4 regions of the Roseburia sp. AM16-25 genome follow, and region 1 is predicted to be linked to each of the others. Evidence: predicted binding sites of a transcription regulator. Region 1 holds the regulator's gene; each other region holds the start of a gene.

Region 1 (7,779 bases):
TACTTGGATCCAAAGGCGTCAGATCCACGTCCGCTCCATTTGCCAGCGCGAGTATGGCATCGGCAAGTTGTGCAGATTCCGGTTGTGCGACTTTTAACTGTGCCAGTGTAAGGGGTGTCAGGTAGCCCTTGGCAGGACCGCTAACCATCTGTGGTGCGGCTTTTTCCAGAAGTGCCATGACCTGGGGCAACTCTAAGAGTTCTCCTATGCTTGTGTTTTCTGTGTACATAAAAACCTCCTTGAATAAATAAATTCTACCTAAAGCATATTGCAGAAAAAGAAAAAATGGAATAGGATAAAATGACAGAAAAATATGCAGAAAGTGACATGTATATCAACAGAGGTAGAAAACATGAATGCATTTGACGAGGGGAAAAAAGAACCTGAAAGCAGGGACGACTATATGAGACAGAAAGAGGAAATGCAAAAGGAGTATGGGAGGATCTTTCGCAGTCTATGTTCCGGGGATTGCGAGATTTTGGAGAACGATGACTATATTGCCTGCATGATACGGACAGCCCAATGTCTGAAAGAGGAGAATGCCAGGGAATATCGCTGGCAGGCATTTGAAACAGTCAGCGAATTGCCACAAAGTTATAGGACACCCTTGGCACAATTGTTTCTGGAAGTACAAAGTGAACCTGATCAGGATGCGCAAAAGCGTCTGCAGGAGATCTTCCGTGTACAGCAGGAAGAAATTTTTTTACAAAATGATAGCAGTATTTCATCTGCCTTTTTGCAGCCGGGCATGCTTCCACACTGGCATAAGAATAATTATTTCGATATTATTTATGTTATGGAGGGAGAAAGTCAGTGCTTTTTCCGTCAGGAGAAACTAGAACTCGTTGAGGGGGATGTGCTGATCGTGCCGCCGGATATTGAGCATGGAGAAGGCGTGCGAGATCTCGATGGCAGGACGATGACATCAGCGATCCGCAAGCGGACCTTTTTAGAGATTTTCTTTCGGGTATTTTCCGGCAATCCTTTACTATATTCTTTTTTTCAACGGATTTTCCGTGGAGAGGAAGAGATAAGTTATATTCTTTTTCATACAGCAGAAAAGGATAAGCCGGATATGACGGTTGCACGTTTGTTTGATCATCTTTGGGAGGAACAGAAATGCAAGGAAAAATACCACAGTGAGATGTGTGAGACTATCATGAATGCGATTTTTGTGCACTTGCTTCGCTATTATGAACAGAATCTGGTTTTTCCACAGGACTGTAAAGCCAACTGGAAAAAGGAATATGCTAAGATTTTTTGGTATATTAGTGAGAATTATCGCAGTGTGACTCTGGAAGAACTGGAGGATAGGTTTCATTATAGCAGACGCCAGTTGATCCGCATTGTGCAGAATGCAACAGGGAAAAATTTTAAAGATGTGATTCGCGATATGAAGATGGAACGAGCAAAGATGCTTTTGCGGGATACCACACTGCCCGTGGAAAGAATCGCAATGGAGTGTGGATACGAGAATGCATCCAGTTTTACCAGAATTTTCAAGCAAACAGTGGGGGTAAGCCCCCACGCTTACCGACATGGAATATTCGTGACTTTACCACAGTAAAAAGTTTTGCTATACTAAAGTACAATAGTGAAAATGCTAAGGAGGCAAATGACATGAGCAAGATTATGATGAAGACACCACTGGTTGAGATGGATGGTGATGAGATGACAAGGATCCTTTGGAAGATGATCAAGGATGAATTGTTACTGCCGTTTATAGATTTAAAGACAGAATACTATGATCTCGGTCTTGAATATCGTAATGAGACAAATGATCAGGTGACAATCGATTCAGCAGAGGCAACAAAGAAATACGGCGTTGCTGTAAAATGTGCCACAATCACGCCAAACGCAGCGCGTATGCGTGAATATGATCTGAAAGAGATGTGGAAGAGTCCAAACGGAACCATCCGTGCCATCTTGGACGGAACGGTATTCCGCGCACCGATCATCGTAAAAGGAATTGAGCCTTGCGTAAAGAATTGGAAGAAACCGATCACGATCGCGCGTCATGCATATGGAGATGTCTACAAAAATACAGAGATGATTGTTCCGGGACCGGGAAAAGTAGAACTTGTTTATACGGCTGAAGACGGCAGTGAGACGAGAGAAGTGGTACATAACTTTACCGGCACCGGTGTTGTTCAGGGACAGCATAACCTGAATGATTCTATCGAAAGTTTTGCAAAGGCTTGCTTTAACTATGCCTTAGATACAAAGCAGGATCTTTGGTTTGCGACCAAGGATACCATCTCTAAGAAATACGATCATACCTTTAAGGATATTTTTCAGGAGATTTATGAGGAGTCTTATAAGGATAAGTTTGCCGAGGCAGGCATTACTTATTTCTATACCCTGATCGATGATGCCGTAGCTCGTGTGATGAAGTCTGAGGGCGGTTATATCTGGGCTTGTAAGAACTACGATGGCGATGTCATGAGTGACATGGTATCGTCTGCTTTTGGATCTCTTGCCATGATGACCTCTGTTCTGGTATCTCCACAGGGCGTCTATGAGTATGAGGCGGCTCATGGAACCGTACAGAGACATTATTACAAGCACTTAAAGGGAGAGGAGACATCCACGAACTCTGTTGCTACGATCTTTGCATGGACAGGCGCACTGAGAAAACGCGGTGAGTTGGATGGCACACCGGAACTTTGCGATTTTGCAGACAAATTGGAACAGGCATGCATCAAGACGATTGAGGATGGAAAGATGACAAAAGATCTTGCTCTGATCACAAGTATTCCAAATCCAGTCGTTTTGAATAGTGAGGAATTTATCAAAGCCATCAGAACAAGGCTTGAGGGCATGTTATAGGAGGAAGCCATGATTTTATCCTGCCAGAATCTTTCGAAATCTTTCGGAAGTGATGACATCATAAAGAATGTCTCTTTTCAGATCAATGAAGGAGACAAGGTAGCCATTGTCGGAAATAATGGTGCAGGAAAATCAACACTGCTAAAGATGATAACGGGTGAGTTGGATACCGATGCAGGAACGGTTGTTTTTGCCAAGGATACCACCATCGGTTATCTGGCGCAGTATCAGAATATGGAAGGAAATGAGACGGTCTATCAGACCGTCTATTCTTCGCGTACAGATATTTTGGAAATGCAGAAAAACCTGCAAAAAATGGAAGAACAGATGACAAAACTGACAGATGATGCCTTAGATGCACTGCTTGTCCGCTATCATGAGATGCATGATGTTTTTGATCATATGAACGGTTATGCGTATGAATCGGAAGTACAGGGCGTGCTTCGTGGACTTGGTTTTTCCGAAGAGGATTTTTCAAAGACGATGGATATGCTTTCCGGTGGACAAAAAACCCGTGTATCTCTCGGAAGACTCCTTGTTTTGAAACCGGACATCCTGCTTTTAGATGAGCCGATCAACCATTTGGATCTGAATTCTATTGAGTGGTTAGAGAACTTCCTTATGAATTATAAGGGAACCGTTGTTATTGTAGCACATGATCGTTATTTTCTGGATCGTATCGTTACAAAGGTTATTGATATCAGCATGCATACTGCACATGTTTACAAAGGGAATTATTCTGCCTTTGCCATGCAAAAAGAAGAGATCCGTAAGACCATGATGCGTGAATATGAAAAACAGCAGGCATCCATTGCCCATCAGCAGGAAGTCATTGATAAGTTAAAACAGTTTAACCGTGAAAAATCCATCAAACGTGCAGAGAGCCGTCAGAAAGCCCTCGATAAAATGGATGTTATGGAAAAACCGATCGATGCGCAGGAACATATGAAATTGTCCTTGCAACCAGATGTGACAAGCGGCAATGATGTACTGGAACTGATCGGACTTTCAAAATCCTATGATGGCATGCCGCTCTTTTCTAACGTAGATTTCCTTTTGCAAAGAGGTGAGCACGTTGCCATCCTTGGTGATAACGGTACAGGAAAGACAACATTGCTTAAGATCATCAATGAGATTGTGACCGCAGATTCCGGCTCTTTCCGGCTCGGCGCAAATGTTACGATTGGTTATTACGATCAGGAACAACAGGTTTTGGATGATGACAAAACACTCTTTGAAGAAATGAGCGATGCCTATCCAAACTTAAACAATACAAAGATTCGCAATGTGCTTGCGGCATTCATGTTTTTAGGGGATGACTGCTACAAGAGGATCGGCGATCTGAGCGGTGGAGAGCGTGGACGTATCTCCCTTGCCAAACTCATGTTGTCCGGTGCCAACTTTTTGATCTTAGATGAGCCGACTAACCATTTGGATATGGAGTCCAAGGAGATCCTGGAAAATGCCATCAATGCCTATGAGGGAACGGTGCTTTATGTGTCACATGACCGTTATTTTGTCAACCAGACTGCAGACAAGATTTTAGAACTTGAAAACCATCAGTTCAGCGTATATCTGGGTAATTATGATTATTTCATCCAAAAGAAAACAGAGCGTATGGCACAGGAAAAAGCAGTACAAGACGCAAAGCGTGGTGATACAGAATCGATTTCCGGACAATCTGAAGGAAAGACGGATTGGAAGCAGCAAAAGAAGATCCAGAGCGAAAAGCGCAAGGTAGAAAATCGTCTGGCAGAGGTGGAAGACCGCATTGCCGCCTGCGAAGAAGACCTGCGTCAGATCGAGGAAGAATTTGCCAAGGACGATGTGGCGACAAATTCGGCAAAGCTTAATGAATTATCACAAAAACAGGAAAAGTTACAGGAAGAATTGGATGCCCTCTATGAAAGTTGGGAAGAATTGTCGGAGACACTGACAAATGATTTCGCATAGGATAGGCGGATTCTGTTAAAAATTTGACATATATATTTAAAATATTTATAATTTTTATATAAATATGATATATATGTCATCATTGACAGTGGAAGTAGGGGGAATTTAACGTGGAAAAGGAAATATCCCAGGCAGTCATTCGTCGTATGCCAAGATATTACAGATATTTAGGAGAATTGCTTGATGCAGGAGTGGAGCGCATTTCGTCCAACGAACTCAGCAGTTGTATGCATGTGACGGCATCCCAGATCCGGCAGGATCTCAACAATTTTGGTGGTTTCGGTCAGCAGGGCTATGGCTATAATGTTCAGTACTTATATGATGAAATCGGCAAGATCTTAGGATTGAATGAGACACACAATGTGATCGTGATCGGTATCGGTAACTTGGGGCAGGCAATCGCCAATTATGTTAAGTTTGAAAAATTAGGTTTCAAGATCGTCGGTCTGTTTGATGTCAATCCGGCATTGAAGGGGAAAGAGGTAAGAGATATCCCAATCCGTATGTTGGAGGAATTACCAGAATTTGTAAAGACAACACGTGTGGATATTGCGGCACTGACCCTGCCAAAGCAGAATGCAGAAGCGACCGCGGCACAGTTATCTTCCCTGGGCGTACATGCCATCTGGAATTTTGCCCATGTCGATCTGGATGATGTGGAGGATATGGTCGTAGAGAATGTGCATCTGTCCGATAGTCTGATGCAGCTTTCTTACAATATTGCCAACCACAAAAAATAGTTTTCAAAAGAAGGTGAGCGTATGGAACGACAGGCGTTTACAGAAGCACTGGCGAAAACAAAAATACCCATTCTGGTCTTGGACCAGAAATGGCACCGGCTTTTTGCCTTAGATGGCAAGCCCAAAGAGGTGCAGGAACTGGAAAGCCAGTTGAAGGAGATCTTGGAGCGGCAGGGACGCCTGACGCAGGAGTTAAAGGATTTAAAGAAGGTCAAGTCATCCCTTATGCAGAATATCGTAGAGCATATGGACGCAGAGGAGGACAAGGAGACGCACAGCCGGCAGATGGACGAGAACAAACGGCTGATCGAGGAAGTCAAGGAAAAGATCGCAGCCAACGAGGATGCCCTTTTGGAGATCCCAAAGGAGATACAGACCTGCAATGACGCGCTGATGATGGAGACCATGACCTTTTGTTATGATCGTCTGCGCACCAATTGCAAAGAAGCCGAGGAGATTGCGGAATGGATCAAAAAGGTCCGGGTAGAATTAAAAAAGAACATCATCCGCAAACAGAATCGGGAGATCAACAATAAAGAAATCTATGCATATATGCATGATATATTTGGAAAAGATATCATCAATCTTTTTGATGTGCAAAATGATGATGTGGATCTGATCACAGGAGAGGATCGCCCGTCCGGTGATACGACCCAGGACAAACAGTTATCAAAAGATGTACAAAAAGGAGACGTATGAAATATATTTTAAACAGTCGCGAAATGAAACAATGCGATAGCCGCACGATCGAGCATTATGGTCTGCCTTCCATGGTGCTGATGGAGAGAGCCGCGTTATCGGTTGTTTCATTTTTGCATGAAAGAGATTTGTGGCAAAAGAAGATCGTCATACTATGTGGAAGTGGCAACAATGGTGGGGATGGACTCGCCATTGCAAGGCTTTTATACTTAGAGGGGGGTCAGGTGTCGGTATGCCTGGTGGGCGATTTTTCCAAGGCTTCGCCGGAAAACATGGCGCAGCAAAAGATCTGTCGGCAGTATGGCATGGACTTGTCTAGTTCTACGGATACACTTGCAGACGCCCAGGTGATTGTGGATGCCCTGTTTGGTATCGGACTTTCCAGAGAATTGGGCGGTGACTATCCTGCACTTTTGCAAGAGGTCAATGCCATGGATGCCTACCGGCTGGCGGTGGATATACCATCCGGTGTATCTGCGGATGACGGACAGATCATGGGGCAGGCATTTTTGGCGGATGCGACCATAACCTTTGCTTTTGCCAAGGTCGGACAGATGCTTTATCCGGGGAAAAAATACTGTGGTGAATTGATCGTATCTGCAATCGGAATCGAATCATGCAGTCTGGCAGATCAGGTTCTTCCTTGTAAGAGTCTGGAAAAAGAAGATCTAAAACAACTACCGCAGGCAAGCTCGGATGATCACAAGGGAAGCCGGGGAAAGGTGCTTGTGATCGCAGGCAGTGAGGATATGGCAGGCGCGGCTTATCTTGCATCGAAAAGTGCTCTGACGAGTGGTGCCGGCATGGTCAAGGTCTATACACCAAGATGCAATCGTGACATCATTTTGACACGATTCCCGGAAGCCATTCTTGTTACCTATGATAAATGGAATGAAAAGCAGTTGTTGGAAGAACTTGCTTGGGCGGATGCCATAGCCATAGGACCGGGGCTTGGAAAGTCTAATCTGGCGGAGAACCTGGTCCGCACGACTTTAGAAAATGCTGCAGTGCCGATGGTGGTGGATGCGGATGCGTTGGGGATTCTGGCAGAACATTTACAGTGGCTGAAAAAGCCGCATACAGAGACCGTCATCACTCCGCATCTGGGTGAAATGGCACGCCTGATGGGCAGTCCGCTTATGTATGTGACTGACCATAAATTATCCATAGCACAGGATTTTGCAAGAGATTATCAGGTCATTTGTGCACTTAAGGATGCGGCTACGATCGTATCCGTGCCTTATGCCACGACTTATATCAATGCGAGCGGCTGCAGCGGTATGGCGACAGCCGGCAGTGGTGATGTCTTGACCGGTGTGATCGCAGGATTGATCGCGCAGGGCTTAAGACCGGAAGATGCGGCATCACTGGGCGTTTACCTGCATGGACTTGCGGGAGAGGAAGCCGCAAGGACAGAGGCTAATCTTTGCATGCAGGCAGGTGACATCATAAAAGGAATAAAAACGATCTATCAGAAAGAAGGAAGATGACAGTGGAAATAGAAAAAAGGCGTGTTTACGCCATCGTAGATTTTGATGCCTTAGATCAAAATGTGCAG
Region 2 (7,779 bases), on a different contig from region 1:
TTATGAAAAAGAAGTATATCCTGACGGGACTTTTTGGACTGCTTGTGACGTGTGGCGGACTTTTCTGGCAGTATGCGGTCTATGAAGGATCGGACCCGGTGCGAAAGACTGCGACAGTCATAAGCAATGCAGACTGGGCAGACCCGGCGGAAAAACTCGTAGCCCTGACTTTTGATGACGGTCCCCATCCGGTCTATACAGAGGAGATCCTTGATGTCTTGGATCAGGCAGGTATAAAGGCGAGTTTTTTTATGATGGGAAAAGAAGCAGAACTCTACCCGGATGTTGTAAAAAAGGTAAGCGATGCCGGGCATCTGATCGGAAATCACACATATACGCACGCCAATGTCTGCCAGATCTCCGCGGATGAGACAACAGAGGAGATAACAAAGACTAATGATATTTTAGAAGGTCTGACCGGAAAACGTCCGCAATTTTTCCGCCCGCCGTTTGGCTGCAAAAATGAGACCTTGGAAAAGCAGACAGGCATGTTCTGGATCTTCTGGGATGTGGATACTCTGGATTGGAGCCTACAGAACGCGGAGCAGGTTTATTGTAAGGTAGTGAAAAATGTGGGAGAAAATGATATTATTTTAATGCACGACGCTTATCCGTCCACTGTGGAGGCAGTCCGGGAACTCATTCCGGCTTTGCAGGAAATGGGCTATACCTTTGTGACAGTCGACCGCCTTGTGGAACCGTGATAGGTTTATGACATACAAGTGATAGAAAATATATATGACAAAAGACTTGTACTTTTTCCCATTATTTAGTATCTTATTAGGTGTGATGCATAATCAGATACGAAATCCTGCATTTTAAAACGAAAATGCAAGAAGAAATAGGAAATATGCAAGTAAATATGCAAGATTTTATATTTTAAAATGCAATTTCGGAGGAAACATGGATTTATTTGATTACATGCGACAGGAAAATGGAAAAAAGGAATCTCCTTTGGCATCCCGTATGCGGCCGACGAGTCTGGATGAAGTCGTCGGACAGCAGCATATCATAGGAAAGGACAAACTCTTGTATCGTGCCATCATGGCGGACAAGATATCATCCATTATTTTCTATGGACCGCCGGGAACCGGAAAGACGACCCTTGCCAAGGTCATTGCCAATACGACCAGCGCGGAATTTACATCCATTAATGCGACGGCGGCAGGCAAGAAAGACATGGAGCAGGTCGTGGAAAATGCCAAGAACATTCGGGGCATGTATGGCAAAAAGACCATTCTTTTCATTGATGAGATCCACCGTTTTAACAAGGGACAGCAGGATTACCTCTTGCCTTTTGTGGAAGATGGGACGGTCATTCTGATCGGAGCAACGACGGAAAACCCATATTTTGAGGTCAACGGCGCGCTTTTATCCAGATCCATCATCTTTGAACTAAAGCCATTATCCCAGGAGGACATCAAGACTTTGATCCGGCGCGCACTGACCGACAGTGCAAAAGGACTTGGCTCTTATGGAGCGGTCATTGATGATGATGCGCTTGATTTTCTGAGCGATATGGCAAATGGAGATGCCAGAAGTGCACTGACAGCCATTGAACTTGGCGTTCTTACGACAGAGCCTTCTGCGGATGGGAAGATCCACATTACTTTATCCGTGGCGAGTGAATGTATCCAAAGGCGTGTTGTGAAGTATGATAAGAGTGGGGACAACCACTACGACACAATCTCGGCTTTTATCAAGAGTATGCGGGGATCTGACCCGGACGCAGCTATCTATTATCTGGCGCGGATGCTCTATGCCGGAGAGGATGTCAAATTCATCGCACGACGCATCATGATCTGTGCAGCAGAGGATGTGGGAAATGCAGACCCGCAGGCTTTGCAGGTTGCCGTGGCAGCAGCACAGGCAGTGGAACGCATCGGCATGCCGGAGAGCCAGATCATCCTGGCTGAGGCTACCAACTATGTGGCATGTGCACCCAAGAGTAATGCCTCTTATCTGTCCATTGATGCAGCCATGCATATGGTGGCAAGCGGACAGACACCACCGATCCCGGTACATTTGCAGGATTCACATTACAAATCCGCCGGTAAGTTGGGACATGGCATTGGTTATCAATACGCACATGATTTTAAAAACCATTATGTCGCACAGCAATATCTGCCGGATGCTTTAGCAGGCACACGTTTTTATGAGCCGACAGATATGGGCTACGAAAAACAGATCCGGGATCATCTGGAAAAGATCCGCAGAGAAGCGGAGTAAGAGGAAATGACCTTTGCGGGCGATGACAGCAGTCGGCAAAGTTTATTTAATAAAGGAACAAGCAACAGGAGGAACAAATAGCATGCAAACATATGCAGACATGACAAAGGAACAGTTGCAGGAAGAACTGACAAAGGTACGTCAGATCTACAAAGAGTATCAGGACAAGGGTCTGAAACTCGATATGTCCCGTGGTAAACCATCCAGCGGGCAGTTGGATCTGGGCATGGGGCTGCTCAATGCAGTGGATGCAGAGTCTTTGATGCAGGCAGAAAACGGTCTGGATACACGTAATTACGGCGGACTGGACGGCATCCCTGAGGCAAAGCGTCTTATGGCAGGTATTATGGAAGTCAGACCGGAACAGGTCATTGTTTGTGGCAATTCCAGTTTAAATACCATGTATGACATGGTGGCTCGTGGAATGCTTTTGGGTTATTTGGGCCAGACCCCTTGGTGTAAATTAGATAAAGTAAAATTCTTATGTCCGGTGCCTGGCTATGATCGTCATTTTGCAGTGACCGAGCATTTCGGCGTGGAAATGATCAATGTGCCAATGACAGAAGAAGGACCGGATATGGATATGGTGGAAAAATTGGTAGCAGAGGATGATGCCATCAAGGGTATCTGGTGTGTACCGAAGTACTCCAATCCACAGGGCGTGATCTACTCTGATGAGACGGTGAGACGTATGGCAGCATTAAAGCCGGCAGCAAAAGATTTCCGTATCTTTTGGGATAACGCTTATGCCGTACATCATCTGTATGGCGCAGAAAAGGGAAAGATCTTAAATATTTTGGATGAATGTGAGAAGGCAGGCAACCCGGATATGGTATTTGAGTTCTGCTCTACCTCCAAGATCTCCTTTGCCGGAGGTGGCATTGCAGCCATTGCAGCATCTGAGGCAAACCTTGCGGATATCAAGAAGTCACTGACTATTCAGACGATCGGTTTTGACAAGGTCAACCAGTTGCGTCATGTCCGTTTCTTTAAAGATGCCGATGGCATTGCAAAACATATGGAAAAACATGCAGAATTTTTAAGACCTAGATTTGAACTGGTACTGGAAACTTTGGAAAGCCAACTTTCCGGTCTGGGAGCAGGATCATGGATCAAGCCGATGGGCGGTTATTTCATCACATATGAGACAAATGAGGGCTGCGCCAAGCGTGTCGTTGCGCTGGCAAAAGAGGCTGGTGTTGTGCTGACACCAGCAGGTGCACCATTCCCATATGGCAAGGATCCAAAAGATTCTGTCATCCGTATTGCACCATCTTATCCAACCATGGAAGACTTAAAGGCAGCTGCAGAGATCTTCTGCGTATGCGTAAAGGTGGCAACGATTGAGAAACTACTGGAGAACTAAAACGGCATTGTTATCAGATGTGAGTGCTTGTAGAATAGAGTAGTTAAGATGGGATTCTAGGAGGAAAGATCATGGCAAAGACAGTTGGAGTGATCGGTAGTGGAAATATGGGCAGAGCCATCATGGGCGGCATGATCGCGGCAGGGCTTTATGCGCCGTCGCAGATTCTGGCATCTGCAAAGACAAAGGAAACGGTTGAAAAAATAGAAAAAGAACTTGGCATTGTTGCAACGACGGACAATACTGAGGTGGCAAGAAAGGCAGATATTTTATTCCTTGCCGTAAAGCCGGGGGTATTTGCCACGGTGATCCCACAGATTCGGGATGTCTGTAAAGAAGGTCAGGTGGTCGTATCGATCGCAGCCGGACAGACACTGGCGTCCATTACAGATCTGTTTGGACGGCAGATCAAGCTGGTGCGTTCTATGCCAAACACACCGGCACTGGTGGGCGAGGCAATGAGTGCCGTGACACCGAATGAAAAGATCAGCCCGGAAGAATTGCAGGAAGTCATGGCAATCTTTGAAAGTTTTGGCAAGGCAGAGATCGTGCCGGAGACTATGATGGATGCCGTTGTTGGCGTGAGCGGATCTTCCCCTGCCTATGTCTATCTGTTTATCGAGGCAATGGCGGATGCTGCAGTTGCCGACGGCATGCCAAGAAAGCAGGCTTATAAATTTGCAGCCCAGTCTGTCCTTGGGGCAGCCAAGATGGTATTGGAGACAGGAGAGCATCCGGGACTCCTTAAGGATGCTGTCTGCTCCCCGGGCGGCACGACCATTGCAGCCGTAGCCGAGTTGGAAAAATCGGGACTGCGTTCCTCTGTGATCGAGGCACAGCGGGCATGCGTGCAGAAGTCAAGGGATATGAGTAAGGAATAAGATAAGATTTACTGGAAAGCAGTTTTCGATGGCTAAAGTATGCTGGCGTTGCTCTCGCAACGATCAATGCTACGGAACCAAGAATGTCACTCAATCAAAATGCAAAATTGATGGGGATTAAGAGTCAATCTTTGTGACTTTGTAAGAGTAAAAGAGCATCAAAACGAGCGCGTTCGTCAGCAGAACGCGCTTCTTTTATGCATTGCATGAGTGATGCGTATTTGGCAGATGAACTAGTCATGGAGTATCAGCAACACAATTCATAGCCCTCTTGCCAATTCCTTTGGTCTTGCTCAATGGCGGCATGCACGCTTTCTTTGAAAAACTTGGTATCACGAAACCATCTTTATCGGTGCTGACATGGGCATATCAGAAATATCCCAAATAACCTCTAAATAAGATTGACAAAAAATTATCAAAGTAGTATAGTGAGGATAAGTGATAATTGACAGATAATTTGATCTGTCGTCAATCGAGGAGGAAAGAAACATGGGAGAATTCAAAAATTTAAAATTAGACGTAGAAGATGAAATCGCTGTCCTGACCATCAGCCGTCCGGCAGCCCTCAATGCCTTAAATAGTGAGACATTGGACGAATTAAATGTAGCACTGACAGAGATCGAGGCTAGAGATGATGTCAAGGTTCTGATCCTGACCGGTGGTCCTGATAAGAAGGGCAATGAGTTCAAGTCCTTTGTAGCAGGGGCTGATATCGCAGAGATGGTCAACTTTAGCGCAGCAGAAGCAAGAGCCTTTGGTATGAGAGCATCTGTTCCATTCTTCAAGTTGATGAATATGCGTCAGGTTACGATCGCTGCTGTCAATGGTTTTGCTCTTGGCGGTGGATGCGAGATTTCCATGGCATGTGATATCCGTATCGCATCTGAAAACGCTAGTTTCGGTCAGCCGGAGACAGGCCTTGGTATCATTCCTGGATTTGGCGGAACCCAGCGGCTGGCTCGTCTGGTTGGTATGGGACGTGCAAAGGAAATGATCTTTACCTGTGACTCTGTTGATGCACAGGAAGCATACCGCATCGGTCTGGTAAATAAGGTTGTTGCCAAGGAAGAACTCATGGATACCGCAAAAGCAATGGCTAAGAAGATCTGCAGCAAGGGAAGTTATGCAGTATCTGTTGCCAAGGCTGCGATCAACAACGGCTATGACATGGACATCAAGAATGCTGTAGAGATGGAGGCAAACCTCTTTGGTGTGGCATGTTCTACACATGATAAGACAGAAGGCATGACTGCATTTTTGGAAAGACGCGCAGCAGATCTGACAGACTTCTAAAAAGCAAATTGACAAACGATACATAAAATGACATGAAAAAAGACCATGGTGCTTTGTAAAGTACCATGGTCTTTTTGACATATCTCTGACATATCTTTTACATCAGTAATTGCAAGATGATCTGGACCAGCCACCATACGATAAAAAGGATCATGCCGCCATTGAGAAAATAGGTCCGGAAGCGTGCGCCGGGAGCAACGCTGTCCGGCGAAGTCAGCAGGTGGATCTTTTTGATATTTTTAAAGAATAATACGATGCCTACGATCACCAGAATGATCAGCACAAGTGCATAGAGGCAGAGCAGTAACATACCGCTCAGATGCGACATAAAGATATCGGTCAGGTAAGAGACATCAGCCATCTTTTCGGGATCTGTGGCGGCAAGCGCCAACTGATCCATACCAGACAGTTTTAGAAGTCCCATGCTGACGGCGGAACCGAGGAAGTTGACCAGCATATGCATATAGATGGTGTATTTGACATTGCCAGTCTTGACATAGACAAAGGCAAAAACGCCGCCGATCACAAAGGCATAGGCAAACTGGTTGAGATTGCCGTGGAAAAGTCCGAAGAAGAGGGCGGAGATCAAAACGGAAATGCCCTCGCCGTATTTGATGGTGCGGTCAATAAGCATCTTGCGGAAAAGCAACTCCTCTAAGACAGGCGCAAGCAGCACCATAACAAGGATATTGACCCAGGCTGCATTTGCAAGGGCTGTCTCCACGATCTCATTCGTGACGGTGGAATCCTTGAGATTGCCGACTATATTGGTGATGATATTTCCGGCGATGTTTGCCAGGTACATGCCGGCATAGCAGATGAGAAAGGTGACGATCCACTGTTTGCCGGTCATGGTACAAGGCTGGATGCTGCCTTCTTTTGGAACGCGCTTGATGACAAGCATCATGAGCGGCACGGCGATGATATAGGTTGTCAGCATAGAAATCAGAAAACTCAGGGTCTGATCTGCGGCGAGCGTGGGCGCCAGATGTGTAAGGGCGAGCGGTGTCAAGGTGCGGACACCGGCAAAAAGAAGTGCACCGATAAAGTAGGCTATGCCGATGCGGGAAAAATGTCTGCGGGTCTCTGTATTCATATGTTTGTCCTCCGTGTGCTATCTAAAAACTATAAGTATAGTATTACACATTTTGTTTGACGTGTCTATTATTCCGCCAACTCTTAAAATTTCTTAAGATTGTTTGAAAAATTATGGAAGTCCGACCAAGGTAGGCGGGGATATGCTATACTAGGTACAAGAAATCAGATCAAGAGACAGAATGTGCAATTTATGACAGAAAGTATAACAGGCAGACCAGTCCTGTTATAATAGGATAGAAGATGATAGAAAATACAGATTTATCGGTTTTGGTAGAGCCGACCCTGACCTGGTATGAGGCAAATAAGCGCGACCTTCCGTGGCGAAAAGATAAAGATCCCTATCATATCTGGGTTTCGGAGATCATGTTACAGCAAACCCGTGTGGAAGCCGTGATCCCCTATTACGAGCGCTTTATGACAGCCCTGCCGACCATCGAGGCACTGGCAAAGTGTCAGGAGGACCCACTTTTGAAACTGTGGGAAGGCTTGGGCTATTACAATCGCGTCCGCAATATGCAAAAGGCGGCGCAGACCATTTGTGCAGAATATGGCGGTCAGATGCCGCAGACCTATGATGGAATCGTGGCGCTTTCCGGCATCGGACCCTATACAGCGGGGGCAATCGCTTCCATCGCCTTTGATGAGCGGGTGCCGGCGGTGGATGGCAACGTACTCCGTATCTTATCGCGCGTCAGTCAGGATGACAGCGACATTTTAAAAGATGCAACAAAAAAGCGCATGACGGCGCAGCTTTCCCAGATTATGCCCAAGGAGGCAGGAGCCTTTAATCAGGCATTGATGGAGATCGGAGCCTTGGTTTGCATACCCAATGGACAGCCAAAATGTGATCTTTGTCCCTGGCAGCCTTTTTGTCTGGCATATAAAAACGATACTTACGACCGTCTGCCGGTC
Region 3 (7,779 bases), 480 kb from region 1:
AACTCGGCTTTGTGATGCCATCGGAATTTATCGCTTTGGCAGAGTATCTGGGACTGATCAATGAGATCGGCTATCATGTCCTGATCGAAGCCTGCAAGCGCTGCAAATACTGGAATGATTTCGGACATCCGGAGTATAAGGTAAATGTCAATCTTTCCGTCATTCAACTGTTACAGAATGACATTATTGATACGATAAAAAATGCACTGACAGAGACAGAAGTTCAGCCTTCTAATCTGACACTTGAGGTGACGGAAGGGCTTGCTATCAATGATATGAAACGCATGCAGGAGGTCTTAGGAGAGATTAAGAAACTGGGTGTGCGCGTTGCGTTAGACGATTTCGGAACAGGTTATTCTTCGCTGAATCACATCCGTAGTATGCCGATCGATGTGATCAAGATCGACAAGTGCTTTGTTGAGGATGTGGGAGAGGATGTCTTTTCGGAGGCTTTTGTCAAATCTGTTTCCCAACTGGCTGATGCTTTGCATATGCATGTCTGCGTTGAAGGTGTCGAGGACAAGAATCAGTGTGATGCCTTAAAGGATATGAATGTGGATCTGATACAGGGCTATCTGTTTGACAAGCCGCTTAGTGTAGATGATTTTGAACAGAAATATTTATATTGATAATGAAAAAAGGAATCCGAAAAGGATTCCTTTTTTGATGCAGGAGATGGGACTTGAACCCACACGATATTGCTACCACAGGCACCTGAAGCCTGCGCGTCTGCCAATTCCGCCACTCCTGCGCGCAAGTAGTATTCTATCTGTTTTTACACATGAAGTCAAGGATAAATTGTAAACTTTTTACTGTAAAATCTGATTTATTCGATCACAAGGCTTCCGATCATGTAGCCGTTGGAGGTCAGAGGCATGGTATTTCCCAGTTTGATGACCTCTCCGCTAGCAGGATTCTGTACCAAAAGATAAAGGCTGTAAGTACCTTTGTCATAATCCCGCAGGGCAAGGGACTGCTTTAAGGTGGTCGTTTCCTGCGGATTCCAACTGCGATTATCCGTATCCAGTGGAAGGGTGATCATTTCTTCCGTGTCCTGATTGCGCATGAGCAGGCATACATCATATGGCATGTAAGAAACGGAAAAACCGACATTTTCTATGGAAAGCGTGAGACTTCCGCTTTCGTTTTTCCAGGTGTTAAAAGATAGGGCGGCATCCCGCAGGACATAGCGGTAACCCAGATGGGTCGTCATATAATCATACAGGGTAAGACCATTGTAGGCATCGGAAGAAGTGTAGGTCTGGCTTTTCCAGGATGTCAGCGTGCTTTCCGTCTGCTCGGCGTTCAGATAGGAAATATGGCGTGCCTGAAGCATCTGGATGGCGGTGGCTGTGTCTGCCAGCGAAGGGTCTGCCGCGACAGAGCCGCCGCATGGGGCAAAGGACGCGATCGCAGATGTGGCTTCTGCCTCTGCATTTGATAGGGCAGACGTCAGGCTATCGCTAAAAAGTCCCAGACGGTAGAAAAGGGTCTTGTCGGAAGTAAAAAGGGTCGGTGGTACACTGGTCTGTCCGATCGCCTGCAAATATTGCCCGGCATCGTGCAAGCCCAGATAGAGCGATTTGTCGGTTAGGGAAGCATAGTAGTCTGTCAGGTCGGCAAGGGTGGCATCCGTCAGACTTGGCGATGAGAGTGTCTCACCCTGCGCACCGACAAATATCCCCTGCAACTGGTAGATGTGTGCGGCATAGTCATTGATGATGTCGGTCACCTGTTCCATATGGCGATAGACGGTGGTCAGGTCGGAAGGCTCGCTGATAGAATTGTCGCCGGTCGTATCATAGCAGAAACGCAGGATCATCTGCTTGTCGGTCGCCGACCAGGTGCTCAAAATGGCGCGGATGTCAGCCAGTCCATGATCGGATATGGCACCGGCGGCATAATTTTTGAGGTTGATGCGGACAAGACAGAGGCGTGTGGAATTATCCAGAACCAACGCATAGTCCACGGTGGATGGGTCAAAAGATGTCTCGTCGGAGATCTCATACTCATAGGTGTGATACCAGCCGGTATAAGGATTTGCCAGAGTTTCGTTACTCTCGGCATAGTCCACCGGAGTAAAAGTGGCAGTGACATTGCGGCGCAATAAAAAAACAGTGCCGATGACACTGAGCGCTATTAAAAATAAGATCAGACCACACAAAAAGCGCAGACCGCGGTGCTTTTTCTTTATTTTTCCTGCCATGAGATGCTCCTTTGCTTTGATACAAGGAGTATATCATATTTATAGAAAGAAATATAAAAAATTGCCTAAAAATTGTCGTATTTGTTGGAGCGCAGGGGAGGGATATGATACAATGCTTTTAAGAGGATAATAGTAGGGGGCAGTATCATGGGGACAAGACTGGAAGAAAAAAAGAAAACTTTCAAACTCATAGTGGCACTCTTGTCAGCTGCGGCGACTTTGATCTGGGTTTTATTTTTTGCATGGATGCTATGCCAGAACTCGACATCATCGGAGATCTTGGAACTGGCAGAGGGCTGGCAGGTCAGTGTAAACGGACAAGCGTTAGCGCAGGAGGACACACTGGCGGCATACAAGTTCTCACATTTACAGGTGGGGGATGAGATTGTCCTGATGGGAAGTTTCCCTAAGGATATGACTCTGCACCAGACCATGACATTTCTGTGTTATCTGTCCACGATCGATGTGGAGATCGACGGCAGACAGATCTATCATTATGGACAGGAGTATGCCGAGAAGAACTGGGTGGTAGGCAGCGGCTATCATTTTATAGACCTGCCGAACAATGTTTCCGGTAAAGACTTTGTCATTACCTTAAACGTGCGTGAGCCGGACGCTTTTACCAATATCACCAATCCGACGGTGACAGCGACCAGTGAGGTCTATCGGGAGTTTGCAAGACAGCATCTGCTCAGTACCTTTGTGGGGATCTTTTTGATCTTATTGGGAGCAGTCATGACCATTGTCAGTGCGGTCGCTGTCTGCTACAGCAAGTTGTATGTGCGTCTTTTGTATATCGGGATCTTTAGTTTTTTGATGGGCATCTGGTCCATGTGCAATATGAAGGTGTTTGAGATCTTCAAGATCGATCTGGCTTCCAACACGACGGTGGAGTACCTGACCCTGTATCTGGCACCGATCAGTTTTATCTTAATGATCGCGGAAATGCGAAAGCATGTGGCGGTCTGGAAACAGCAACTGGCATATGCATCGGCTATGCTGATGGGACTGTTCTTTGTAGTTTCGACTATTTTGCACTTTTTGAATATCGAGCATTATCCGAGACTCTTGGGATACTTCCACCTCTTTGGCGGCATTTCCCTATTCCTGGTGGCGCTGACCGGATATGATAAAGAAAAAAAACGTGACCGTTCGGAAAGAGCCTTACATATCGGTGTAGTGATCCTGTGCGTGAGTGTGGCAATCGATCTGGTTCGTTTTAATCTGCAAAAATATGTCATGCAGGACAATGAACTTCTGACCATCAGTATCATTCCGGTGGGAACCCTGCTCTTTATCGTTATGCTGGTCGTAAGTTATATCTTCTACATCTATGGCATTCTGGTACATGAGGCAGAGCAGGAGTGGCTGGCTGACCGTGCATATCACGATGAACTCTGTGGTACTTACAACCGTACCAAGTGCAATGAGCGCTTTGACGAACTAGATGCAGGAGATGCGGAGTATGCCCTGATCAACATGGATCTCAACGGTTTAAAGACCATCAATGATTCTCTGGGACATGTCCAGGGAGATCTACTCTTGCAGGAATTTGCAGCCATCTTACAGGATGCCTTTTCCGGTATGGGTGAGGTATTCCGCATGGGCGGCGACGAGTTCTTAGTCTTAGTCCGCAAGGAACAGTTTCCACTGATCGACCAGTGCTTAAATAAAATGGTGCGTCTGGAGAAGCGGAGATCCAGCGAACTGACCTTTAATATTGAGGCAGCATATGGCGTGGCAAAAAGCAGCGAGTGTCCAAAGGAATCCGTGCAAAAAGTATATATGCTGGCAGACCGGCGTATGTATGATATGAAGACCAAGCAAAAGATCAATCAGAGACTGCGTTAGTTGTTGGTCTTTTTCGAGTACATGAGGTGGATTTATAGACAGTTTCCCTGAGCCGTGTTATATTACCAATATAAGATTGTTATTTTTTTGACAAAAGTAACAGACCAACCACACAAGTATTGAAAAAAGGGAGGAACCATACCAAATGTATGCTGACGAAAATGTAATTAAGATCAAACATGATGTACTTTATGAAGTAGCCAAATTAGCATTTGCAGATGAATTGGAAGAGAAGAGGGACGGCATTGCGCAGTCTTTGATTCCGGGACCAACACCGCAGTTCCGTTGCTGTATCTATAAAGAAAGAGAAATTATCCGCCAGAGAGTCCGCCTGGCAGAGGGAAAGGCACCGGGCATGCATGACGACGGCAATATCGTTCAGGTCATCAGTTCTGCATGTGAAGATTGCCCGATCTCCAGTTATGTTGTAACCGACAACTGCCAGAACTGTATCGGAAAGGCATGTATCAACGCATGTAACTTTGGCGCGATCGAGATGGGACGCCATCGTTCCCATATTGACGCTTCCAAGTGTAAGGAATGTGGTAAATGTGCCCAGGCTTGTCCTTACCATGCGATCGCAGCCTTAAAGCGTCCGTGTAAGTTCTCCTGTCCGGTCGATGCCATCAGTTATGACGAGAACGGCATTTCCGTGATCAACGAAGAAAAGTGTATCCGCTGTGGACTGTGTATTCACAGATGTCCGTTTGGTGCCATTGGTTCCAAGACCTTTATCGTGGATGTCATCAAGGCGATCAAGTCAGAACATCCGGTATATGCATTGGTTGCACCGGCGACCGAGGGACAGTTCGGTGAGCATATCACCATGAACAGTTGGAAGAAAGCCATGAAGGCAGTCGGCTTTACCGATCTTGTGGAAGTAGGACTTGGCGGTGATATGACAGCAGCCTACGAAGCAGAGGAATGGGCAGAAGCATACAAGAATGGCAAGAAGATGACCACTTCCTGCTGCCCTGCATTTGTCAACATGGTAAAGAAGCATTACCCGGAACTGATCGAAAATGTATCAACGACCATTTCACCTATGTGTGCCGTATCCCGTATGTTAAAGGCAAAAGAACCGGATGCGGTTACCGTATTTATCGGACCTTGTATCTCCAAGAAATCCGAGGTCAAGGATCATGCCATTGAGGGCAATGCAGACTATGCACTGACCTACAGTGAGATCCGTGCCATCATGCATGCGAGAAACGTAGAACTGGAGGAGGACGACAACTCTTATCAGGAGTCATCCATCTACGGCAAGCGTTTTGCAAATTCCGGTGGTGTTACCGAGGCAGTTTTGCAGAGTTTGAAAGAAAGCGATGATGAGATCGCAGCGACCGTCAACAAGTGTAATGGTGCCGCAGAGTGTAAGAAGGCATTGCTTTTGATGAAGGTCGGCAGATTGCCGGAAGACTTTATCGAGGGTATGATCTGTGAGGGCGGTTGTGTCGGCGGACCGAGTGCTTTCCGTCCACAGGCTTCTTTCAAAAAGAACCGTGAGACGATTCTTTCCGAAGCGGATGAGCGTGGTATCCATGAAAATCTGGATCATTACGATATGGATGCATTTTCCATGCATGCAAAGAGATAAAAGAAAACGAATACATAAAGACAACCGGAGCATCAAAACTCCGGTTGTTTTTCGTTTAGCCAGTCGACAAGAGCACAGAGACCTTCTTCGGAAAAGTCTGCTGTCTGGCGTGTCATTTTTTCTTCGTCCGTCTTAGCAAAGGCGAAAGGTCCCGGCCAGATGGTGGCTTGCAGTTTGACTTCTTTTTCATCCTCCGTATCCGGGATGGGGAACTCTATTTTTTCCACGCGGTAGCGCATATTGCCGTCGCTCCCGGTAAAGGGGGACTTTTTATAAAAATTGAGTGCTAATAAAGAATGACGATCAATCATGAAAAAATCCTTTCTTTGTATTATTTTCTTTTCTGTTTTCTATTATAATATATAGTAAGAAAAAGAAGTAAAAAATTTGCTTTTTTTCCGGTGGATTATGCTATACTATATTCTTATCATAATGGCACTGGGGGAAGTGCTTATAACAGGAGGTTTTTATATGAGGGGATTTTTCAGAAAATGGGGAGCAGTGGCTCTGGCACTGGTCTTGTCGCTATCGGTATTTGCCGGTATGGATGGATCAAGCGTGCAGGCGGCAGAAGATCATGCAGAGGATTGGATGGCAGACATTGATGGGGAAACGATGCTGAGTTCGATCTCCATTCCGGGCACGCATGACAGCGCGACACAGTATGTAGGCATGCGCTATATCTTTCAATGTCAGGACACCAGCATCGCACAGCAGTTGGTCGATGGCTACCGCTATTTTGACATGCGTCTGGTCTTAGACGGCAAGGAAGATGAGCAGACACTGATCTTGAAGCACAATTTTGCAAAGTGCAAAGAGGGCGGCGGACTTTTTGCAAAAGCACTCAAACTGTCCAATGTCTTATCGGATGTCTATGCCTTTTTGCAGGAACATCCGTCCGAGACGGTCATTCTTTGTATGAAGGCGGAAAACAGCAAGGATGATGTGGCACAGGTACAAAAACTTTTGTATGAACAGATCGATCAGAACCCACAAATGTGGTATCTTGCCAACGAGATTCCGACTCTGGAGCAGGTGCGGGGCAAGATCGTTTTGGCAACACGTTTTGAGGATGCCATGGGACTTGGTCAGCAAAAGAGCGGACTGCATTTTTACTGGGAAGACCAGGGAGCCCGGGAGATCGTGGATGTGCCATATGCACTCTCTGCCATTAGTGACAGTGCCTCTTTGTGGGTGCAGGACCGCTATAATTATGACACGTCCGACAAACTGGATGCCATTGTGGATGATCTGGAAAATTGTCAGGCGGCGGATGATACCTTTTCCATTAACTTTACCTCGACCAGTGGCAGCGGTAAGGTAGGGCATCCAAAGAAATATGCCACGACCATCAACGATTATCTCTTATCCTATGACTGGCAGGCAGGGACATCTTATGGTATTGTAGTGGTAGATTTTGCGACAAAGGATTTGGCAAAATGCATTTATGAGACCAATACCTTTGTAAAATAAGATAGGATAGAGGGTGAAGTTTATGCCGCAGGGCAGACCCATGCCGGGAGAGATCTACCGGCATTTTAAAAATAAGACATATCAGATTCTTGCCGTGGCAAGACATTCGGAGACCAGAGAATTATATGTCGTTTATCAGGCTTTGTATGGAGATTACCAGACTTATGTTCGACCATACGATATGTTCATTAGTCCGGTAGACCATGAAAAGTACCCGGAGGTAGAGCAGGAATATCGTTTTGCCTATATAGCATCCCCGGCAGAGACCATCTGCCAGCCGGAAGATATGGCATCCGCGGGCGACAGTACAAAAGCCATGACACAGGATCAGAAAGTGCTTGCGAAAAAAGCGGCAGGACAGCCGGAAAGACCTGTGGCAAAAGAGCCGGAAGTTGACGCAGAATTACAGGGTGTCAACCCGCATTTTCTGGATTTTTTAGATGCAGATACCTATGGCAGAAAATATGATATCGTGACCGAGATGGAGGAGGAACTGGACGATCATCTGATCAATCAGATGGCGGCATCCATAGATGAGATCATTGAGGATGGGCGGCTGGAAGACCGCATCCTGCAACTGGAAGCCTGCCTTAGAACAAAGGCGCGGTATGAATTGAACCGCGCCAGATAAACTATTGGTAGAGAGCCATAT
Region 4 (7,779 bases), 600 kb from region 1:
AAATTGCAAGAAACTTTTTCATAAATGACACAATGCGTGTATCTTCTTATAAATCCCATTCCGCCTGTCTGGTGTGCAAAAGTTCATGCGACTTATGCGACAGTGGCCGATCTAAGAATTTATCATAAGCCTGGACGATCGCCGGATTTTCATGTGAAAAGCGCAACTGGCTTCCCTTATCCAGCGCATACAACTTCTGTCCACGCTGACATGCCAATTCCAAGCCATCATGGATCGGTTGTCCACCGCCTCCGGCACATCCGCCCGGACAGGCCATCACTTCTACGAAATCATAAGAGACCTCGCCTCTGCTGACGCGCTCCATCAGATTTCTGGCATTTCCCAGTCCACTGACTACGGCTGCATGCACCGGCGTACCGGCAATATCCACGGTCACTTCCCGAATGCCATCTTCTCCACGTACAATAGAAAAATCATCTGCCCCCGGATTCTTTCCGGTCACAAAATAGTATGCACTACGAAGTGCTGCCTCCATGACTCCACCGGTCGCACCAAAGATCACACCCGCTCCGGTACCAATACCAAGCGGTTCGTCAAAAGCATCTTCTTCCAAGGTATCGATATTGACCTGGGCTGCACGAAGCATACGGATAAACTCTCGCGTTGTAAGCGAAACATCGACATCCCGATCTGCTCCACTGTCATTGACCTGTGGCACTGCACATTCATACTTTTTGGCAGTACAAGGCATGATGGAAACACAGGTGATCTTGTCCGGTGTCACACCCAAGATATCTGCATAATAAGTCTTTGCAATGGCTCCAAACATCTGCTGTGGCGATTTTGCTGTAGATAAATTGTCTACATAATCCGGGAACTGCGATTTCATAAAGCGTACCCAGCCCGGACAGCAGGACGTAAACATTGGCATTTTTGCATCTTTTTCATGTGAAAGACGCTCCAACAACTCATGTCCTTCTTCCATAATTGTCAGATCCGCAGAAAAATCCGTATCAAAAATATAATCAAATCCAATCTGTCTTGCGGCAGACACCATTTTCCCTACTGTCGCCTGCTCTGTAGAAAGCCCAAAGCCCTCGCCCCATGCGGCACGAACTGCAGGAGCGATCTGAGCGATCACGATCTGATCCGAATCCATAATGGCATCCATGACCTTAACCGTATCATTTCGTTCACGAAGTGCACCGGTCGGGCAATGTGTGATGCATTGTCCACAAAGGACGCAATCCATATCTTCGATATTTTGCATATCTACCGTGCTTACACTGGTACGTTTGCCTGTATTGATAATGTCCCACACGCCCATGGTCTGGATCTTGTCGCAGACCTGCACACAGCGCATACATTTGATACATTTCGCAGAATCACGGATGATCGGGAAAGAATGATCCCATGGCTGGTTCTCGATCTCGATCTTGTATGGGATTTCAATAATATTCAACTCTCTGGCAAGTCTCTGCAGATTACAATCATTGCCTCTTACACAGGTGGCACAGCGAAAATCATGCTGTGATAAGATCAATTCCACGTTGGTACGTCTTGCAGACTGCACCTTGGGACTGTTGGTAAAGATTTCCATACCCTCTTCCACCACATTATTACATGCAGCAACAAGATTCTTTTTCCCACCTATCTCCACTAAGCAAACACGGCATGCGCCGATCTCATTGATCTCTTTTAAATAGCAGAGCGTAGGGATGCGAATGCCTTTTTCTCTGGCGGCATCCAAAATCGTCGTGCCTTTTTCTACCTGAATTTCTATTCCGTTAATCTTGGCATTTACCATCTTAATTCCCTACCTCCTCTCAGTACTCCACATCCATAGTGATCGCAGCGCAGACATCTGGCTGCTTCCTGAATCGTTTCTTCACGGCTCATAGCATTCTCAATGCCGTCAAAATCGTTCTTGCGTTCACACGCTTCTCTTTCTGTCAAATGGATACGTCCACTTGGCAACTTGTCATTCATAAGAGGAGATGGGATATCCACATCTACGGTGATCTCGTGATGATATCCCAAATATTCATCAATATTGGCAGCCACGACCTTGCCTGCTGCAATCGCCTTGATCACGGTTGCCGGTCCGGATACGCAGTCTCCACCGGAAAATACGCCAGGATTTCCTGTTGTCTTACCGCCCTCATCCGTGATGATACGGTTCCATTTGGTCGAAATGCCCTGTTCTTCAAACTGCTCACTCTCGATATCCTGTCCGATGGCAACCAGAATGATATCTGCCGGCATGCGGATTGGATCCTTGTCCGCCTTATTGGACTTTGGTCTTCCATTGCGGTCATAAAGCCCACTGATCTGCGGCTGCGTCCAGAGTGCCACTGCCTTGCCTTCTTCATCTGCTTCCACGCGAAGCGGTGCCTGCAGGGTAAATAATTCCACCCCTTCCTCAATGGCTCCACGCACCTCTACCGGTGATGCTGTCATGTCTTTTTCCTGACGTCTGTAAATGATGCTTACCTTTTCCGCATTGGCACGAACAGCTGTTCTCGCACAGTCCATGGCAACATTTCCACCACCGATAACGGCTACCTTTAGTCCGCTAAAGTCTAAGCGCTTTTCCAGTCCCACGTCGCGCAGCAGATTGACTGCTGAGATAACGTTCAGGCTGTCTGCTCCTTCAATGTCAAAATTCTTGTCAGTCTGTGCACCGATGGAAATATAAACGGCATCGTATTCCTTTTCCAGATCTTCCATTGAAATATCACGTCCGATCTGTGTATTTAGGCGCACTTCCACACCGGTCTTTAATATGTAATCAATATCCTGCGCCAGACGTTTTCTCGGGAAACGATAATTTGGAATACCATAGCGAAGCATTCCTCCAAGTGCCGGTTTCTCCTCAAATACCACAGTCTGATGTCCCATCAGTTGCAGGAAATAAGCTGTCGTAAGTCCACTTGGTCCGCCACCGATGATGGCGATGCGCTTCCCTGTAGGCTCTGCCTTTGGCGGTACCGGAATGGAATCCAGATCTGCAAAATCTACGGCAGACCGTTTGAGTCCGCGAATATTGACAGAAGAATCCAGCATGTTTCTACGGCATCTCTGCTCGCAAGGATGCTCACAGATCAATGCACACGCCACCGGAAACGGATTATCTTTTCGGATCAGACGCACAGCATCCTCATATCTGCCCGCTCCGGTAAGAGCGATATAGCCCGGAATGTCTACATGTGCCGGGCACTGGTCGATACATGGGATCGGCTGTTCAAAACTACCGCTGCATCTGTGATGCTTTACATGCGAAATGTAGTCCTCCTGCAAGCCGTCCAAGCCCACAAGCACCATACGTGCCGCCTCAAATCCGATTGCACAGTCTGCTGACAACTCGATATTCTTTGCTGTCTTTTCGATCAGAGCCAGTGTATTCTCTGTCGCCCGATTGTTCAGGACATCCTCCAACAGATCCTCCAATTTTCCCAAGCCGTCCCGGCATGGCACACACTTTCCGCAACTCTGCGCATGGCATACTTTTAACATGGCAAGTTGCATCTCCACCAGACAAACTCCCGGTGGGCTGGCGATGATTCGCTGCTTAAATTCCTTGGCAAGTGTCAAGGTCGTAGACGATGCACGATCATCTGTCATAACCGTTAATCTACTCAATGTAAAATCCCCCTTTACTTTTTCTTCGCCTTTTCAGAACTACCCCTTTATTCTAAAAAGACCTTGCATACTTATGTAATTTTTATTATACAGGTGGGGAAAAACGATAGCAAGAATTGATAATTTTTTCACGTTGTTTTTGAGAAAAAGAATATGACAAAAAACCGCTGCAAGCCTTGATTTTACAAGGTTTTGCAACGGTTTTTCAATGTTTTCAAGAAATGAGACACGGGGGATTCGAACCCCCGACAACCTGATTAAAAGTCAGGTGCTCTACCAACTGAGCTAGTATCCCATGTTATAAAAGATAGCTGGGCTAGCAGGATTCGAACCTGCGAATGCTGGAATCAAAATCCAGTGCCTTACCGCTTGGCGATAGCCCAACAACTTCATAATGTTGCTCTATCGCAACAAAGGTGGATAAAGGGATTCGAACCCTTGGCCTCCAGAGCCACAATCTGGCGCGCTAACCAACTGCGCTATACCCACCATATTGAGATGAGTAAGACAAGGTCTTACTTAAAAAATATTACTACCTCCTGCATAATGACAAGAAATAGTAACATCAAATGTGCTCGAAGGGATTCGAACCCCCGACCCACGGCTTAGAAGGCCGTTGCTCTATCCAACTGAGCTACGAACACATAAATAAAAGAGCGGGTGATGGGAATCGAACCCACGTATTCAGCTTGGAAGGCTGATGTTCTACCATTGAACTACACCCGCATACAAGTCGGGGTGACAGGATTCGAACCTGCGACCCCCTGGTCCCAAACCAGGTGCTCTAGCCAAACTGAGCCACACCCCGATGTATTACCGCGTCGTCTCTCCGTGACGCAAGTAATATTATATGGCAGAGTCAGATAAATGTCAACAACTTTTTTCACTTTTTTTATTTTCTTTTTCCAAGCCCTGCCAGTCCTTGCCACAGGCGGATTTCCCATCTTTCGTCATCTTATTTTTTGCAAAGATCACATATAGATCAGATTAAAATGCAGGTCTCCCTGTGGGTCTACATCCACGACCACATAGGAGGGTCTTCTGCCGTCCTGTCTCGGATAAGAGATACTTCCCGGATTGATGATGGTCATATCCTCCTCATACGTCACTTCCGGCACATGCGTATGCCCGTAGAATACAATGTCCGCACCTTTTTCCTTGGCAGCCTCCACAAGCATCTGCGTTCCATAATTTACATTATAATAATGTCCGTGTGTCAGCATGACTACATGACGTCCTACCTGCATCACCACTTCTGCCGGCAGATCACTTCCAAAGTCGCAGTTGCCGCGCACGATCTCCAGCGGACATTCCGCTACCGCCTCGATATAGTCCTCGCATCCTTCGCCATCGCCCAGATGATAAATGCGGTCCGGCATGACCCTTTCGATGGCGATATCCAGATTATCATGTTTTCTGTGTGTATCACTAACAACCAGTATTCTCATATTTAATCAATTCTTCCTTCATCTTACGCAATGCATTTCCACGATGGGAGATCGCGTTCTTTTCTTCGCGGGACATAGCCGCCGTACTGCATCCATAGGCATCTACATAAAAGATCGGATCATAGCCAAATCCATTCTCCCCCTCCGGCTCCCAACCGATATATCCCTCAATCGTGCCTCTTACCACCTTTTCGCTGCCATCCGGGAATACCGCTGCCACAGCACAGACAAACCGTGCCGTACGTTTCTCCTTCGGCACACCGTCCAGTCGCTCGATCAGATTGGCATTCTTGATGTCGTATGAGGTATCCTCGCCCATGTATCTGGCAGAATAAATGCCCGGTTCCTTGTTCAGATAATCGATCTCCAGCCCGGAATCGTCTGCAAGAACGATGGCATCCACCTGGTCTGCGATGGCTCTGGCTTTGATCAGGGCATTTTCCTCAAAGGTCTTTCCATCTTCCACGATATCCACAGAAATCCCTGCCTCTTTCATAGAAAGGATCTCATAGCCCAGATCTTCGTAGATTTCACGGATCTCCCGCATTTTGTTTTGATTGCCTGTAGCAAAAATAATTTTTTTCATGGTCTTACTCCTCCAATGTCTGGAGCACAGCCTGTGCAAGTGCTTTTGCGGCTGCCTCCTGATATTCATCACTCTTTAATTTATCCAGTTCTTCCTGATTTGTCATAAATCCGATCTCCACCAAGGCTACCGGCATCTGCGCCGTCCGAATGATATAAATATCATCCCCCACGACAACGCCCTTGCTCCCGGAACCAAGTGTCTGTAAAAGTTGATCCAGACAGGTCTGGGCAAAGGCTTTGGACGCCCCGCTTTCATCTGCTGCATGATACATGACCTCGGTACCATTGATCCCGGACATCCTGCCGCTCGCCGTCGTATTGTTGTGGATGCTCAGGAAAAGATCTGCCTGCAAAGTATTAGCAAGCCCTACTCTTTTTTCCAGTGACAGGCTGCTGTCATCGGTTCGCGTATAGAAAATACCTATCTTGTCCTGATCTTTAAAATACGGCAGGATCTTTTTTGCGATCGCCAGATCAATGTCTTTTTCATCGGTTCCCAGAACTTCTGCTCCCGGATCACTGCCACCATGCCCGGCATCAATGACCACGATCTTATCATAGCGATCTCTGGGTGCCACAAAATCCATATAAAGATAATGGTCCTGCCAGGTCACATCCGTAATATAGACATTATCCAAAAGGATATCGATCAGCCCCTTTTTATTTTCCACATCATATTTGATGTCGTCAATATGGTCGCTGCTGCCGATCATGGGATAATCATAAAAATAGGACTGGCTGATCTCCGGTATATAGATCCGCACCTCTTGATCCACATAATTCTGCTCGATACTAACATCTGCGGTCTTTACTTCCTCCGGGATCTCCAGACGCAACTGTCCCTGCATCTCGATGTCCTGCTGCCCCTCTTTTAAAACGGCGGTCTCCGCCTGCATCAGGGATAAGACCGACTCGCCTTTTTCCACCTGTGTGGCATATTGCAACTGCTTCTGCTGCGCCCACACATGCAGATCCGGGATGCCCAGGAAAATACCACAGACTGCTACGCTTAATACAAGCAATATGGTCGCGACCAGACCCACGACTTTTTTTTCTAACTTCATCCTATCATCTTTCCCATCGTCTAGTCTTCTTCCACTTTCTTTCCATAGGCTTTGAGACAAAGATTGCCGCCGGCGGTCTCCTCGACACTTTCCCAATCCAGCCCGTTGTTACTGATGTAGCCCTCGCCATCCGAAATATCTGCATGCTGGCTCAGAGCATCTGCCGGATATTCGATCGCCATAGGATGATCCATACCGGGTGTGGATAATACCACAACAATGGCAAATTTATCTCCCTCTTTTACGCTATAAGGTCTGTCAAAAGGAATGGTGTAATACCCCGCATCTTCCAATTCGCCCCGCGCCACTTCCACGCGGCTGGCAAGGGATGCCGTGTTGCGATAATCTGTAACCATATATAACTGATATGACGTATTCTTGCCCAGTGCATAAAAGCCTGCACTTTCGATCTGTTCATCTTCTTTTGCCTCATAAATGTTGGCAGCATGGATCTTGTCCTTATTGTAACCGACCTGTCCGACCCAGCCACACAGATCTGACTGATAAATGGTATCGTAATTGTCCGCATCCTCTATACCAGCATATGAGACCGCCTGATCGCCGATATTGGTATCATAATAGGAAACATAAAACACACCATTTTCGCCAAAGGTCGCGCCCCAACTGTTCTGACAGATAAAGGCTCCGTCCCCCGCCACTTTTCCCGGGAAATTGGACGCACTGTAATGGTCGTCCCAGCCAATGATCACAACATCATGATTTGGCTTTTCCGCCCCGGTATAGCAGTAGGCATTCTTTTTTCTATTATAATAGGAAGACTTACTTAAATTTGTCGTGGATAGGCTGGCATAAATGGATGTCGATACACCGCCATGCTGATAGACCGCCCATTTGATATCGTCGATGTCATCACTATCGTAAAAATGGACTTCCTGCACATGTTTATCCACGGTCTTTTCCCCTGTCTGCTCCGGTCCCATCCAGGATACCAGATAAGATACCGCCATGGTATAGTTGCCGCCCAGAGACGTATCTACCTGATATGCATTGTCCGAGGTCATAGAGTCTGCATCAAAGGAAAACTTTTCTTCCGGCAAAAGAGAGGATTCCAAGGC

Evidence for each region. Region 1 encodes Rex, which represses fermentation and respiration genes when NADH is low (regulators of the CRP and FNR family bind a similar motif). Its sites were predicted from a motif close to ATTGTTAANTANTTAACAAT; they were not measured.
Region 2: a site for Rex is predicted at 4,877-4,896, ahead of DW183_RS09085 (enoyl-CoA hydratase-related protein). Genes of this name have one in related genera too.
Region 3: a site for Rex is predicted at 4,133-4,152, ahead of DW183_RS04555 (4Fe-4S dicluster domain-containing protein). Genes of this name have one in related genera too.
Region 4: a site for Rex is predicted at 3,719-3,738, ahead of DW183_RS04050 (NAD(P)-binding protein). Genes of this name have one in related genera too.

The regions. Positions count from the first base shown of each region.
Region 1 covers NZ_QUCW01000002.1:623,924-631,702, reverse strand. Annotated here, with positions in the region: gene DW183_RS06980 (glycoside hydrolase family 3 protein) at 1-229, opposite strand, end outside; gene DW183_RS06975 (AraC family transcriptional regulator) at 353-1,567, shown strand; gene DW183_RS06970 (NADP-dependent isocitrate dehydrogenase) at 1,621-2,829, shown strand; gene DW183_RS06965 (ABC transporter ATP-binding protein) at 2,839-4,782, shown strand; gene DW183_RS06960 (redox-sensing transcriptional repressor Rex) at 4,893-5,522, shown strand; gene DW183_RS06955 (hypothetical protein) at 5,544-6,221, shown strand; gene DW183_RS06950 (NAD(P)H-hydrate dehydratase) at 6,218-7,711, shown strand; gene alr (alanine racemase) at 7,714-7,779, shown strand, end outside.
Region 2 covers NZ_QUCW01000003.1:390,453-398,231, forward strand. Annotated here, with positions in the region: gene DW183_RS09065 (polysaccharide deacetylase family protein) at 3-704, shown strand; gene DW183_RS09070 (replication-associated recombination protein A) at 904-2,229, shown strand; gene DW183_RS09075 (aminotransferase class I/II-fold pyridoxal phosphate-dependent enzyme) at 2,312-3,595, shown strand; gene proC (pyrroline-5-carboxylate reductase) at 3,667-4,476, shown strand; gene DW183_RS09085 (enoyl-CoA hydratase-related protein) at 4,966-5,769, shown strand; gene DW183_RS09090 (CPBP family intramembrane glutamic endopeptidase) at 5,867-6,865, opposite strand; gene mutY (A/G-specific adenine glycosylase) at 7,108-7,779, shown strand, end outside.
Region 3 covers NZ_QUCW01000002.1:140,673-148,451, forward strand. Annotated here, with positions in the region: gene DW183_RS04535 (putative bifunctional diguanylate cyclase/phosphodiesterase) at 1-629, shown strand, start outside; tRNA gene DW183_RS04540 (tRNA-Leu) at 668-751, opposite strand; gene DW183_RS04545 (DUF4832 domain-containing protein) at 827-2,206, opposite strand; gene DW183_RS04550 (GGDEF domain-containing protein) at 2,354-4,057, shown strand; gene DW183_RS04555 (4Fe-4S dicluster domain-containing protein) at 4,203-5,654, shown strand; gene DW183_RS04560 (hypothetical protein) at 5,687-5,965, opposite strand; gene DW183_RS04565 (phosphatidylinositol-specific phospholipase C) at 6,126-7,127, shown strand; gene DW183_RS04570 (DUF1653 domain-containing protein) at 7,150-7,758, shown strand; gene DW183_RS04575 (CYTH domain-containing protein) at 7,760-7,779, opposite strand, start outside.
Region 4 covers NZ_QUCW01000002.1:26,861-34,639, reverse strand. Annotated here, with positions in the region: gene DW183_RS04055 (NADH-dependent [FeFe] hydrogenase, group A6) at 47-1,768, opposite strand; gene DW183_RS04050 (NAD(P)-binding protein) at 1,762-3,603, opposite strand; tRNA gene DW183_RS04045 (tRNA-Lys) at 3,826-3,898, opposite strand; tRNA gene DW183_RS04040 (tRNA-Gln) at 3,915-3,986, opposite strand; tRNA gene DW183_RS04035 (tRNA-His) at 4,019-4,092, opposite strand; tRNA gene DW183_RS04030 (tRNA-Arg) at 4,174-4,247, opposite strand; tRNA gene DW183_RS04025 (tRNA-Gly) at 4,259-4,329, opposite strand; tRNA gene DW183_RS04020 (tRNA-Pro) at 4,337-4,411, opposite strand; gene DW183_RS04015 (metallophosphoesterase family protein) at 4,575-5,051, opposite strand; gene DW183_RS04010 (XTP/dITP diphosphatase) at 5,032-5,637, opposite strand; gene DW183_RS04005 (N-acetylmuramoyl-L-alanine amidase) at 5,642-6,703, opposite strand; gene DW183_RS04000 (lectin like domain-containing protein) at 6,724-7,779, opposite strand, start outside.